Regions from separate parts of the Citrobacter sp. LJND-P06 genome, predicted to be linked through region 2. Evidence: predicted binding sites of a transcription regulator. Region 2 holds the regulator's gene; each other region holds the start of a gene.

Region 1 (4,056 bases), 240 kb from region 2:
GCGTGACGGCGTGTTTACGCACGTAATAGAAGGTCTGTGAATCATTCGCCCACACCAGTTCCGGCTCAACATTGTCCAGCAGTTCCGGATACCAGTTGCCGGTTTCCAGGTTGCGAAAGCGGATCCCATACTGGCGGCGGGAAAGATAATCTTCTGCCAGCGCCATAAGGGTGTTGTCGGGGGAAATCGCAAGCCCGCCCAGCGTATAAAACTCGCTGTGTGCCGCGCGCTGGTTGCCGTCCAGCAACGTCTCCCATTCATCCCACTCTTCAGCGAACGCGGATTGTCGCTGGTAAATGGCGTATTCGCCCCCCGGCTCATAAAGATGCCGGTAGCGGTAGCCATTCTTAATGTAAGGCGCAGAGACGTCCTGAGGGGGGATCCTGTCGATAATTTCTTTTAACACACGCTCTTGCAGCGCCTGTTGAGAAGCCATGACCTTGTGGCCGTAAGCATTTTCCTGATGCAGATAATCCAGTACATCAGGCTGCGCACGGGAGTCGTCGCGCAGCCAGTAGTAGTTGTCGATACGGGTGTCGCCATGCACGGTCATGGCGTGAGGAATTTTGTGCGCTTTTGGTAGCATGTCGTTGTTCTTTTGCAATATACACTCTATAAGGTGTGGCAAAAGTTACGCGCAATGCAAGCGAAACATGCGACGTCACAAGGTAGATTAACCCGGTAACGCCTGTTTTTGTTGTTGTAAATCCCGCTCAATATCTTCCCGGACGTCCTGCGGGATCTTCAGGGCATCGCCCAGCGCGTTGAGGTAGCTGCGCTCCATAAAGTGGTCAATATCGATTGCCGCACAGCTCAGGAAGTAAATTTCCAGCGCCTCTTCTTCATTACGGATCCCCTGCGCCAGCCGCTGCGGGTCGAGCGGTTGTTCAATGGCGTGCTCAATGAGTCTGCGTCCCTGCTCTTCCACACCGGCTTCTCGCAGTTGCTGTTCAATAGCCACCCGCTCTTTCGCATCGATATGTCCGTCGCTTTTCGCCGCAAAGACCAGCGCCAGAATCAGTCGTTCGGTACGCACGTCAAGCGGTGTGCACTGTGTGCCAAACTGCGGTTCATCCTGATGCGCCGTACGGACTTTATCTTTGTACTTATTCCATAACACCGTGCCGGCGACAGCGCCGCCGCCCACCAGCAACGCGCTGGTGCCGTATTTGGTCAGTAGTTTGCGAGACGATTTATTGGCGACCAGTAACCCCGCCAGGCCGCCTAACGCACCAGGCACCAGCAGTTTACTGAGCCCCTGATCACCAGAAGACGATGACGAAGACCCTTTTTGCCCGAGAAGAGATTGTAATTGGTTCAGCCAGTTAGCCATGTAGCCCCCTCAAGTACAGACGATTTGTCGTCCAAGCGTACCCGAGGGGATGTCAGGAAGTGTCTATATCCGCAAAAGATGCGCAAATTCGGTGATTAGCGCAATTGGTACTCCGCCTTTCCTGCGCCACAATCGACGCTCACCTGATAGTGAAGATCGGCGCTTTTACCGCGCGCGGTCAGCGGCACTGACCATTTACCCTCTTTGCCCACAATGTCCTGCGCATTTACCCATACCACCGGATCGATTTGCCCCAGCGTTTTTTGATCATCAGTCCAGCGCACAATGCGGTTTTGCTGATAATCACGCTTTACGCTCGCGGCGATACCGTCAGCATCCAGACCTTCACACTTCGGAAACGTCACCGATTTGCTGTCGGGATTATTGGCGGCGAAGGCCGATACGCTGGCGGATAACAACAGCAGGCTCAACAGCGCTCCTCTCTTATTCATACTTTTCTCCTTAGCACATGATTCAGGAAAAGCATGGTACAAAACGTCAGGAGCGCAAGTCAGATTCAGGCAGCCTGGGTATCTTCCTCTGAGGACGCCGCGTTATCGACGGCCTGTGGAGAAGGTAATTTGCCGGTTTTCAGGATCGTACTCAGCACATCCTTCTGTTCAGCCAGCCAGAGAGACAGCGCTTCGCGTTGTTGATCCTCCAGGGCGACCGGAGACTGTTCAAGCCACATGTCGAGCAAATCTGCTGTATCGAGCATTTTGTCGTATGCATCGGCTTCCTTTTTGCTGGTAAAAGACATCTTCTCCTCACCTTCCCGAATGACTACGTATTTAACTTCAACCGCCATTTTGCAGCCTCTCAATATACCTGTATTTTTGTACAGTATATTACTTTTCGGCATTGAAATCAACCTGGCAATAAAGACAGACGCAAACGTTTTCGTATATACTGCGCCCGGATAAATCAGGGGATATGTTTATGACGTTATTAGGCACAGCGCTGCGTCCGGCAGCGACGCGGGTGATGTTGTTAGGTTCAGGCGAACTGGGTAAGGAAGTGGCGATTGAATGCCAGCGTTTGGGCGTCGAAGTGATCTCCGTCGATCGTTATCCCGACGCGCCAGCAATGCACGTTGCTCACCGTTCGCATGTCATCAACATGCTGGATGGCGACGCATTGCGCCGCGTGGTTGAACTGGAAAAACCGCATTATATCGTGCCGGAAATTGAAGCGATCGCCACCGATATGCTGGTGAAACTGGAGCAGGAAGGGCTGAATGTCGTCCCCTGCGCCCGGGCGACCCAACTGACCATGAACCGTGAGGGGATCCGTCGGCTGGCAGCGGAAGAACTGGCGTTACCGACCTCCTCGTTCCGCTTTGCGGACAGTGAAGCCACCTTCCGTGACGCCGTGGCAGAGATTGGTATTCCCTGTATCGTTAAGCCGGTGATGAGTTCTTCAGGCAAAGGGCAAAGTTTTATTCGCTCTGCCGGACAACTGGCGCAGGCCTGGGAGTATGCGCAACAAGGCGGGCGCGCCGGTGCGGGCCGGGTGATCGTCGAAGGGGTGGTGAATTTCGATTTTGAAATTACGCTGCTGACCATCAGCGCCGTTGATGGTGTCCATTTTTGCGCCCCCGTCGGCCACCGTCAGGAAGATGGCGATTACCGCGAATCCTGGCAGCCACAGCAAATGACGCCGCTGGCCCTTGAGCGGGCGCAGGAAATTGCCCGTAAAGTGGTGCTGGCGTTAGGCGGCCACGGCTTATTTGGTGTCGAACTGTTTGTTTGCGGCGACGAGGTTATTTTCAGCGAAGTGTCCCCCCGTCCACACGACACCGGGATGGTGACAATGATCTCTCAGGATCTGTCGGAATTTGCGTTGCACGTGCGCGCCTTCCTCGGCCTGCCCGTTGGCGCGATTCGCCAGTATGGCCCTGCCGCCTCGGCCGTTGTCCTGCCACAACTCACCAGCCAGAATGTGACGTTTGAGAATGTACAGGCGGCGGTTGGCGCCGGTCTGCAGGTTCGATTCTTTGGCAAACCAGAGATCGACGGCACCCGTCGCTTAGGCGTCGCGCTGGCAACCGGCGTGAGCGTTGAAGAGGCCATCGCTCGCGCGAAAGACGCCGCCGCTCAGATAAAAGTCAACGCATAAAAAAACGGGCCTAATGGCCCGTTATGTCAACGCCCGGTATACCACCGGGCCTTTCATTCACTTACTGTTTCGCGCCTTCTACCGCTTCGCGAGCCAGTTGAGTAATACGGTCGTAATCACCCGCTTCCAGCGCGTCAGCCGGAACCAGCCAGGAACCCCCGATACACAGCACGCTTTTCAGCGCCAGGTAATCACGGTAGTTAGCCGGAGAGATACCGCCAGTCGGGCAGAAACGCACCTGAGAGAACGGACCCGCAATTGCCTGCAGCGCTTTGGTGCCGCCGTTGGCTTCCGCCGGGAAGAATTTGAACTCTTTCAGACCGTAGTCCATACCCAGCATCAGTTCAGAAACGGTGCTGATACCCGGGATCAACGGGATCGTCCCTTCGGTCGCCGCTTTCAGCAGAGGCTCAGTCAGGCCCGGGCTGATAGCGAACTGCGCGCCAGCTTCAGTGACTTCCGCCAGTTGCTGCGGGTTCAGTACGGTACCCGCACCGATAATCGCGTCAGGTACTTCTTTGGCAATTGCGCGGATAGCATCCATCGCACATGCGGTACGTAAGGTCACTTCCAGAACACGCACACCACCTGCAACCAGCGCTTTT
Region 2 (4,056 bases):
GGAACGATCGGCCAGTTTGCCGCCTAAATAGTTGCCGATCGAAAATCCGACGCCGATCAGAACTAACATGGCGGTGACAAATGCCGGCGTAGCATGGGCGATGTTTTGCAGAACGGGGGAAATATAGGTGTAGAGGGTAAACATTGCCCCCGCCCCCAGCACAGTGGTGAGCAGCGCAGAAAGCACCTGCGGACGTAATAAGACCGCCAGTTCTTTACGCACATCGGGGCGTTCCCCTGCTCCCCCTTTCGGCAGAGAGAAGAATAAACTGAGCATCGCAATCACCCCCAGCCCGGCCGTTGCTAAAAAGGACATCCGCCAGCCAATGGTTTCCCCAAGCCATGTAGCGGCAGGTACGCCGCCGATGTTTGCAATGGTCAGCCCCATAAACATCGTCGCCACGGCGCTGGCCTGTTTATGTTTCGGCACCACGCTGGCCGCCACGACCGAACCCAATCCGAAAAACGCGCCATGATTTAGGCTGGTCAAAATGCGCGATAGCATCAAGGTGGTGTAATCCGGCGCAATGGCCGACAGGACGTTGCCCAGCGTAAAAATGGCCATCAGAAAAATCAACGCATTACGACGAGCCCGGTGTGAAAGCAGCAGGGTCATCAACGGCGCGCCCACCATCACGCCCACCGCATAAGCGCTAATGAGCATCCCGGCGGCGGGAATAGAGACATTCACGCCATGCGCAATGACGGGCAACAGCCCCATTGGAGAGAATTCCGTGGTTCCAATACCAAATGCGCCAATCGCAAGCGCCAGTAAGGGGTAATTGATTTTCATACGTCGACTCCGCTGACCGTGCCGCGAAGCGACACCCGATAAGAGCCAAAAGCATGACATCAATCACAAAAATAATAAAGTTAACAGAATGGCAAAAGACTTTTGCTGATTGAGTAACAATGAAGGGGTAACGAAATGAGGGAGAGCACGCTCCCTCACGGTAAATCAGTGCAGTGCGGCGGTCAGACCACCCGCGACGATCAAGCCCAGAACAATAATAGTGGTTACTAATGAAAACTTCAGATCGGTGCTCATCAAATTTGCTCCTTTTTATTCCCACACAAAAAGTGATATTGCGCATTTTTACACACTTGGATGTAAAAATCTCCCAGGATTTATATTGATAACCACTTTTAACTCTTCCCCTTTTCGTCAAGATCAGACAAAATTCCACGCTTACTTGATTAGTGTACCGGCCATTGACCCCCTCCTGACGTTTCGTGTCGTTTTCCCGGCGTGCCGCAACCCTGATGTTGCGATAAGGGTGTGTAGAGGCAAACGTTTACCTACAGTATTTTCAGGAGTTTGGATATGGTCTGGAGTGAAATGTAATGGCAACAATTAAAGATGTAGCGAAGCGAGCAAACGTTTCCACTACAACCGTATCACATGTAATTAACAAGACGCGTTTTGTCGCAGAAGAGACGCGCAATGCTGTCTGGGCTGCTATCAAAGAATTGCACTACTCCCCGAGTGCCGTCGCCCGCAGCCTGAAGGTGAATCACACCAAATCTATCGGCCTGCTGGCAACTAGCAGTGAAGCCGCTTATTTCGCTGAGATTATTGAAGCCGTTGAGAAAAACTGCTTCCAGAAAGGCTACACCCTGATTCTTGGCAATGCCTGGAATAATCTCGAAAAACAACGGGCCTACCTTTCCATGATGGCGCAAAAGCGTGTGGATGGTCTGCTGGTCATGTGTTCGGAATACCCGGAGTCCCTGCTCTCCATGCTTGAAGAGTATCGCCATATTCCTATGGTGGTTATGGATTGGGGCGAAGCGAAAGCTGACTTTACCGATACGGTCATTGATAACGCGTTCGAAGGCGGTTATATGGCCGGTCGTTATCTGGTCGAGCGCGGTCATCGTGAGATTGGCGTCATTCCTGGCCCAATGGAACGTAACACGGGTGCTGGCCGCCTGGCGGGCTTTATGAAGGCGATGGACGAAGCGCTGATAAAAGTGCCGGAAAACTGGATAGTTCAGGGCGATTTTGAACCCGAGTCTGGTTATCGTGCAATGCAGCAGATCCTCTCTCAGACCCATCGCCCCACAGCGGTATTCTGCGGTGGTGACATCATGGCAATGGGGGCGCTGTGCGCTGCCGACGAAATGGGTTTGCGCGTACCGCAAGATATTTCGGTGATCGGTTATGACAATGTGCGCAACGCGCGCTATTTCACCCCCGCACTGACCACGATTCACCAGCCGAAAGACTCACTGGGCGAAACGGCCTTTAATATGTTGTTAGACCGAATCGTCAACAAGCGTGAAGAGTCGCAGTCTATTGAAGTCCACCCGCGACTGATCGAACGTCGTTCGGTTGCTGATGGTCCGTTCCGCGACTATCGTCGTTAAGCCTCCCCTGCGGGAACCTCTTCAGGTTCTCGCAGCCACTCTTTATTCAGCGTTTCACTGTCACCTAAATACTCCAGCAGCCAGGCTAATGCGGGCGAGGTGTCATTTTGCTGCCAGGTCAGGCAACATGCCGCATCCGGGAATGGATTCTCCAGGGTTAATGCGACCCATTTGCCGCTGTCGATCCACGGTTTTGCAAAATGCGTAGGCACCATACCGACACATAACCCGGCGGAAAGGCAGGTCGCTGACGACTCCCAATCCGGTACGATCACCCGTTTTTGGTTATCCAGCAGCCAGGTAATACGTTTAGGCAGTGTCCGTGAGGTGTCTTCACGAACCAGCGACGGCCAGTTGCGCAACGTATCATCACTCAAAGGGCCGGGCATCGTCGCCAGAGGATGATGACGTGCCACCACACAGCTCCAGCTCAACATTCCCATATCGCGAAAGGTATAGCGCCCACCGACGGGGATAGCCTGCGTCGCCCCAATCGCCAGTTCCACGCGTCCGTCGGACAGCGCATCCCAGACGCCGTTGAACACTTCCTGAGAAACAATCAGCTCAACATCATCAAAATGACGGTAGAAATCGACAATCATCTGCCGGGTGCGATCTGCCCGCACAATATTGTCCACCGCGATGGAGAGCTGTCCTCGCCAGCCGTTAGCAATTTGTTGGCACTGCTGGCGGGTGATCTGCATTTTTTTGATAACAGAGCGACCTTCTTTTAAAAACCAGGCACCCGCGGGCGTCAATTCCACATCCCGATGGCGTCGTTCAAACAAGGGCACCGCCAGCCACTCTTCCAGTTGACGTACGGTGTAGCTGACTGCAGAAGGCACGCGATGCAGCTCCTGGGCGGCGGAACTGAAGCTGCCATTGCGCGCGACAGCATCAACAACTTCAAGGGAATATTCTGACCACATATTCTGCCTACAAAAATTTTGAACTCAGTAGACAAATATTAGCGTTTCACAACAGGAATTTCACTCCCTACACTCTGCGGCCATGTCTTACTGATAAAAAAAGAGAATGTATTATGCAACCGGGAAAAGGGTTTTTAGTCTGGCTGGCGGGTCTCAGCGTACTGGGTTTTCTGGCAACAGACATGTACTTACCTGCTTTTGCTGCCATTCAGGCCGATCTGCAAACACCGGCCTCTGCCGTCAGCGCCAGTCTGAGCCTGTTCTTAGCCGGGTTCGCCATCGCCCAGCTTGCCTGGGGGCCGCTGTCCGATCGTTATGGCCGTAAGCCTATATTATTGCTCGGTTTGTCCATCTTCGCCTTCGGAAGTCTGGGTATGCTGTGGGTAGAAAGTGCAACAGGCTTACTGGTGCTGCGCTTTATTCAGGCTATTGGCGTGTGTGCTGCCACCGTTGTCTGGCAGGCGCTGGTAACCGATTACTATCCTTCGCAAAAAGTTAACCGTATTTTTGCCACCATCATGCCCCTGGTCGGGTTGTCGCCTGCACTTGCGCCGTTGTTAGGGAGCTGGATCCTCGCGCATTTTTCCTGGCAGGCCATTTTCGCCACGCTGTTTGTGATTACGCTGATCCTGATGTTGCCAGCCCTGCGTTTAAAACCCACCGCTAAAGCACGTAACGATAGCCAGGATAAATTGACGTTCACCACCCTGCTGCGTTCAAAAGCCTATCGCGGGAACGTGCTGATTTACGCGGCCTGT
Region 3 (4,056 bases), 1.8 Mb from region 2:
TGGATTGCCCTGTTTATCGATCATCAGACCGGCATACAGGAAACCGGTGTAGGTGTTGCCTTCTGCCGCCATGCCTTTCACGGTTGGCCAGATGATGCGTTCCATGGTGCGCTGGTGGACTTCATCCGTTACCACCGGGGCAGGTGAGTAAGCACCCATCCCACCGGTGTTAGGTCCGGTGTCTTTATCGCCCACGCGTTTGTGATCCTGACTGGTGGCCATTGGCAGTACGTGATCGCCGTCAACCATCACGATAAAGCTCGCTTCTTCGCCGTCGAGGAACTCTTCGATAACGATGCGATGACCCGCATCGCCAAAGGCGTTACCTGCCAGCATATCGTGAACGGCAGCTTCGGCCTCGCTCAGCGTCATCGCGACGATAACGCCTTTACCGGCCGCCAGACCGTCAGCTTTGATGACGATAGGGGCGCCTTTCTCGCGCAGATAAGCCAGCGCAGGCTCAATCTCGGTAAAGTTCTGGTATTCCGCCGTTGGGATCTGATGGCGCGCCAGGAAATCCTTGGTGAACGCTTTTGAGCCTTCCAACTGTGCGGCGCCTTCGGTTGGGCCGAAGATTTTCAGACCCGCAGCGCGGAACGCGTCAACCACGCCAATCACCAGCGGTGCTTCCGGGCCGACGATGGTCAGGTCAATCTTCTCATTCTGGGCAAAGCTCAGCAGCGCCGGGATATCGGTCACGCCGATAGCGACGTTTTGCAGGGCTGGCTCCAGCGCCGTGCCTGCGTTGCCCGGTGCCACAAAGACAGTTTCAACCTGCGGCGACTGCGCCGCTTTCCAGGCCAGCGCATGTTCGCGCCCACCGTTACCAATCACTAATACTTTCATCGTCTGCTCCGTGAATTAATGGCGGAAGTGGCGCATATCAGTGAAGAGCATCGCAATACCGTGCTCGTCGGCGGCGGCAATCACTTCATCATCACGAATAGAACCGCCAGGCTGAATAACGCAGGTCACGCCAGCTGCGGCGGCAGCGTCAATACCGTCGCGGAACGGGAAGAAGGCATCAGAGGCCATCGATGACCCTTTCACTTCCAGACCTTCGTCGGCCGCTTTGATGCCAGCGATCTTCGCTGAGTAAACGCGACTCATCTGGCCCGCGCCGATGCCGATGGTCATATTGCCTTTGGCATACACGATAGCGTTGGATTTCACGAATTTCGCCACTTTCCAGCAGAACAGCGCATCACGCAGTTCCTGTTCGGTCGGCTGACGTTGGGTGACTACGCGCAGTTCTTTTGCGTCGACCATGCCCAGGTCACGATCCTGAACCAGCAAACCGCCGTTCACACGTTTGAAGTCCAGACCCGGTACGCGCTCAGCCCACTGACCGCAGGTCAGTACGCGCACGTTCTGTTTGGCCGCGGTGATTTTCAATGCTTCTTCGCTGGCGGACGGCGCAATGATCACTTCGACAAACTGACGCGAGATAATGGCCTGCGCGGTTTCAGCATCCAGCTCGCGGTTAAAGGCGATGATGCCGCCAAATGCGGAGGTCGGGTCGGTTTTGTATGCGCGATCGTAAGCGTCGAGGATGGAGTGACTGATGGCGACGCCGCATGGGTTGGCGTGCTTCACAATCACGCAAGCTGGCTCAGCAAACTCTTTCACACACTCCAGCGCTGCGTCGGTATCAGCGATGTTGTTATAAGAGAGGGCTTTCCCCTGAACCTGCGTTGCGGTGGCAACGGAAGCTTCTTTGACATTCTCTTCTATATAGAAGGCTGCCTGCTGGTGGCTGTTTTCACCATAACGCATATCCTGCTTCTTAATGAAGTTGAGGTTCAGGGTGCGCGGGAAACGGCCAGCGGCTTCTTTGCTTTCACCGTGGTAGGCCGGAACCATGCTGCCAAAGTAGTTGGCGATCATGCTGTCATAGGCGGCGGTGTGTTCAAACGCTTTGATGGCGAGGTCGAAACGGGTGTCGAGGGTAAGAGAACCGTCGTTGGCATCCATCTCTTTAATAATGGCGTCATAGTCGCTGCTCTTTACTACGATGGCGACGTCTTTATGGTTCTTCGCGGCGGAGCGCACCATGGTTGGGCCGCCGATATCAATATTCTCTACCGCATCTTCCAGCGAGCAGCCTTCACGGGCAACGGTCTGGGCAAACGGATAAAGGTTAACAACTACCATGTCGATCGGCGCGATGCCGTGTTGTTCCATAATCCCGTCGTCCTGGCCGCGACGACCGAGAATACCGCCGTGGACTTTTGGATGCAGGGTCTTCACTCGTCCATCCATCATCTCCGGGAAACCGGTGTAATCGGAAACTTCGGTCACTGGCAGACCTTTTTCTGCTAACAGACGGGCTGTACCGCCTGTGGACAGCAGCTCCACACCGCGTGCGGAAAGTGCCTGGGCGAATTCGACAATACCGGCTTTGTCAGAAACACTGAGCAGAGCGCGGCGGACTGGACGACGTTGTTGCATGGTAAATCCCCTGGATTTGACGATGACAGAGAGCGTTAGCTGAATTTTTCGTGAAAAACTCAGCTAACGCCCCTTACGGGGCATCCTTATTTGGCGGTGGCATTGTAACGAAAACGTTTGCGCAACGCTCGCGAATTTTTCCTCTTTCAATGTTGCCCCCGTTTTGCTCGCTGAAGATCGTATATAGAGAAAGAAGATCGCAGAAATAATCGAGTGGTTTGTGGATAACTCTGTGCGTAAATGGGTATAAGGCGGGGTTTTGCTGTGGAATGCAGCAGTCAGTCATTTTTCTGTCATTTAAGGGTTGCGGGCGCCAGATAACTCCCTATAATGCGCCTCCATCGACACGGCGGATGTGAATCACTTCACAGAAAAACGCAAGTGAGATTGAAGAGAAAATTCCTGAATAAGGGTTGACTCTGAAAGAGGAAAGCGTAATATACGCCACCTCGCGACAGAGCGCTAAAGCGCGTCGCAACTGCTCTTTAACAATTTATCAGACAATCTGTGTGGGCACTCGAAGATACGGATTCTTAACGTCGCAAGACGAAAAATGAATACCAAGTCTCAAGAGTGAACATACGTAATTCATTACGAAGTTTAATTCACGAGCATCAAACTTAAATTGAAGAGTTTGATCATGGCTCAGATTGAACGCTGGCGGCAGGCCTAACACATGCAAGTCGAACGGTAGCACAGAGGAGCTTGCTCCTTGGGTGACGAGTGGCGGACGGGTGAGTAATGTCTGGGAAACTGCCCGATGGAGGGGGATAACTACTGGAAACGGTAGCTAATACCGCATAACGTCGCAAGACCAAAGAGGGGGACCTTCGGGCCTCTTGCCATCGGATGTGCCCAGATGGGATTAGCTAGTAGGTGGGGTAACGGCTCACCTAGGCGACGATCCCTAGCTGGTCTGAGAGGATGACCAGCCACACTGGAACTGAGACACGGTCCAGACTCCTACGGGAGGCAGCAGTGGGGAATATTGCACAATGGGCGCAAGCCTGATGCAGCCATGCCGCGTGTATGAAGAAGGCCTTCGGGTTGTAAAGTACTTTCAGCGAGGAGGAAGGCGATACGGTTAATAACCGTGTTGATTGACGTTACTCGCAGAAGAAGCACCGGCTAACTCCGTGCCAGCAGCCGCGGTAATACGGAGGGTGCAAGCGTTAATCGGAATTACTGGGCGTAAAGCGCACGCAGGCGGTCTGTCAAGTCGGATGTGAAATCCCCGGGCTCAACCTGGGAACTGCATCCGAAACTGGCAGGCTAGAGTCTTGTAGAGGGGGGTAGAATTCCAGGTGTAGCGGTGAAATGCGTAGAGATCTGGAGGAATACCGGTGGCGAAGGCGGCCCCCTGGACAAAGACTGACGCTCAGGTGCGAAAGCGTGGGGAGCAAACAGGATTAGATACCCTGGTAGTCCACGCCGTAAACGATGTCGACTTGGAGGTTGTTCCCTTGAGGAGTGGCTTCCGGAGCTAACGCGTTAAGTCGACCGCCTGGGGAGTACGGCCGCAAGGTTAAAACTCAAATGAATTGACGGGGGCCCGCACAAGCGGTGGAGCATGTGGTTTAATTCGATGCAACGCGAAGAACCTTA

Evidence for each region. Region 2 encodes PurR, which represses purine synthesis genes. Its sites were predicted from a motif close to CANGCAAACGTTTGCNTG; they were not measured.
Region 1: the regulator PurR is predicted to act here: its motif matches at 2,221-2,238, upstream of purT (formate-dependent phosphoribosylglycinamide formyltransferase).
Region 3: the regulator PurR is predicted to act here: its motif matches at 2,558-2,575, upstream of purH (bifunctional phosphoribosylaminoimidazolecarboxamide formyltransferase/IMP cyclohydrolase).

What each region holds. Positions count from the first base shown of each region.
Region 1 covers NZ_CP187317.1:2,734,848-2,738,903, forward strand. Annotated here, with positions in the region: gene ptrB (oligopeptidase B) at 1-586, opposite strand, end outside; gene ACO7SM_RS13125 (tellurite resistance TerB family protein) at 674-1,333, opposite strand; gene yebF (protein YebF) at 1,429-1,785, opposite strand; gene yebG (DNA damage-inducible protein YebG) at 1,851-2,141, opposite strand; gene purT (formate-dependent phosphoribosylglycinamide formyltransferase) at 2,273-3,451, shown strand; gene kdgA (bifunctional 4-hydroxy-2-oxoglutarate aldolase/2-dehydro-3-deoxy-phosphogluconate aldolase) at 3,513-4,056, opposite strand, start outside.
Region 2 covers NZ_CP187317.1:2,494,221-2,498,276, forward strand. Annotated here, with positions in the region: gene ACO7SM_RS11940 (MFS transporter) at 1-792, opposite strand, end outside; gene cydH (cytochrome bd-I accessory subunit CydH) at 958-1,047, opposite strand; gene purR (HTH-type transcriptional repressor PurR) at 1,344-2,369, shown strand; gene punR (DNA-binding transcriptional activator PunR) at 2,366-3,298, opposite strand; gene punC (purine nucleoside transporter PunC) at 3,412-4,056, shown strand, end outside.
Region 3 covers NZ_CP187317.1:4,335,131-4,339,186, reverse strand. Annotated here, with positions in the region: gene purD (phosphoribosylamine--glycine ligase) at 1-846, opposite strand, end outside; gene purH (bifunctional phosphoribosylaminoimidazolecarboxamide formyltransferase/IMP cyclohydrolase) at 862-2,451, opposite strand; rRNA gene ACO7SM_RS20430 (16S ribosomal RNA) at 3,074-4,056, shown strand, end outside.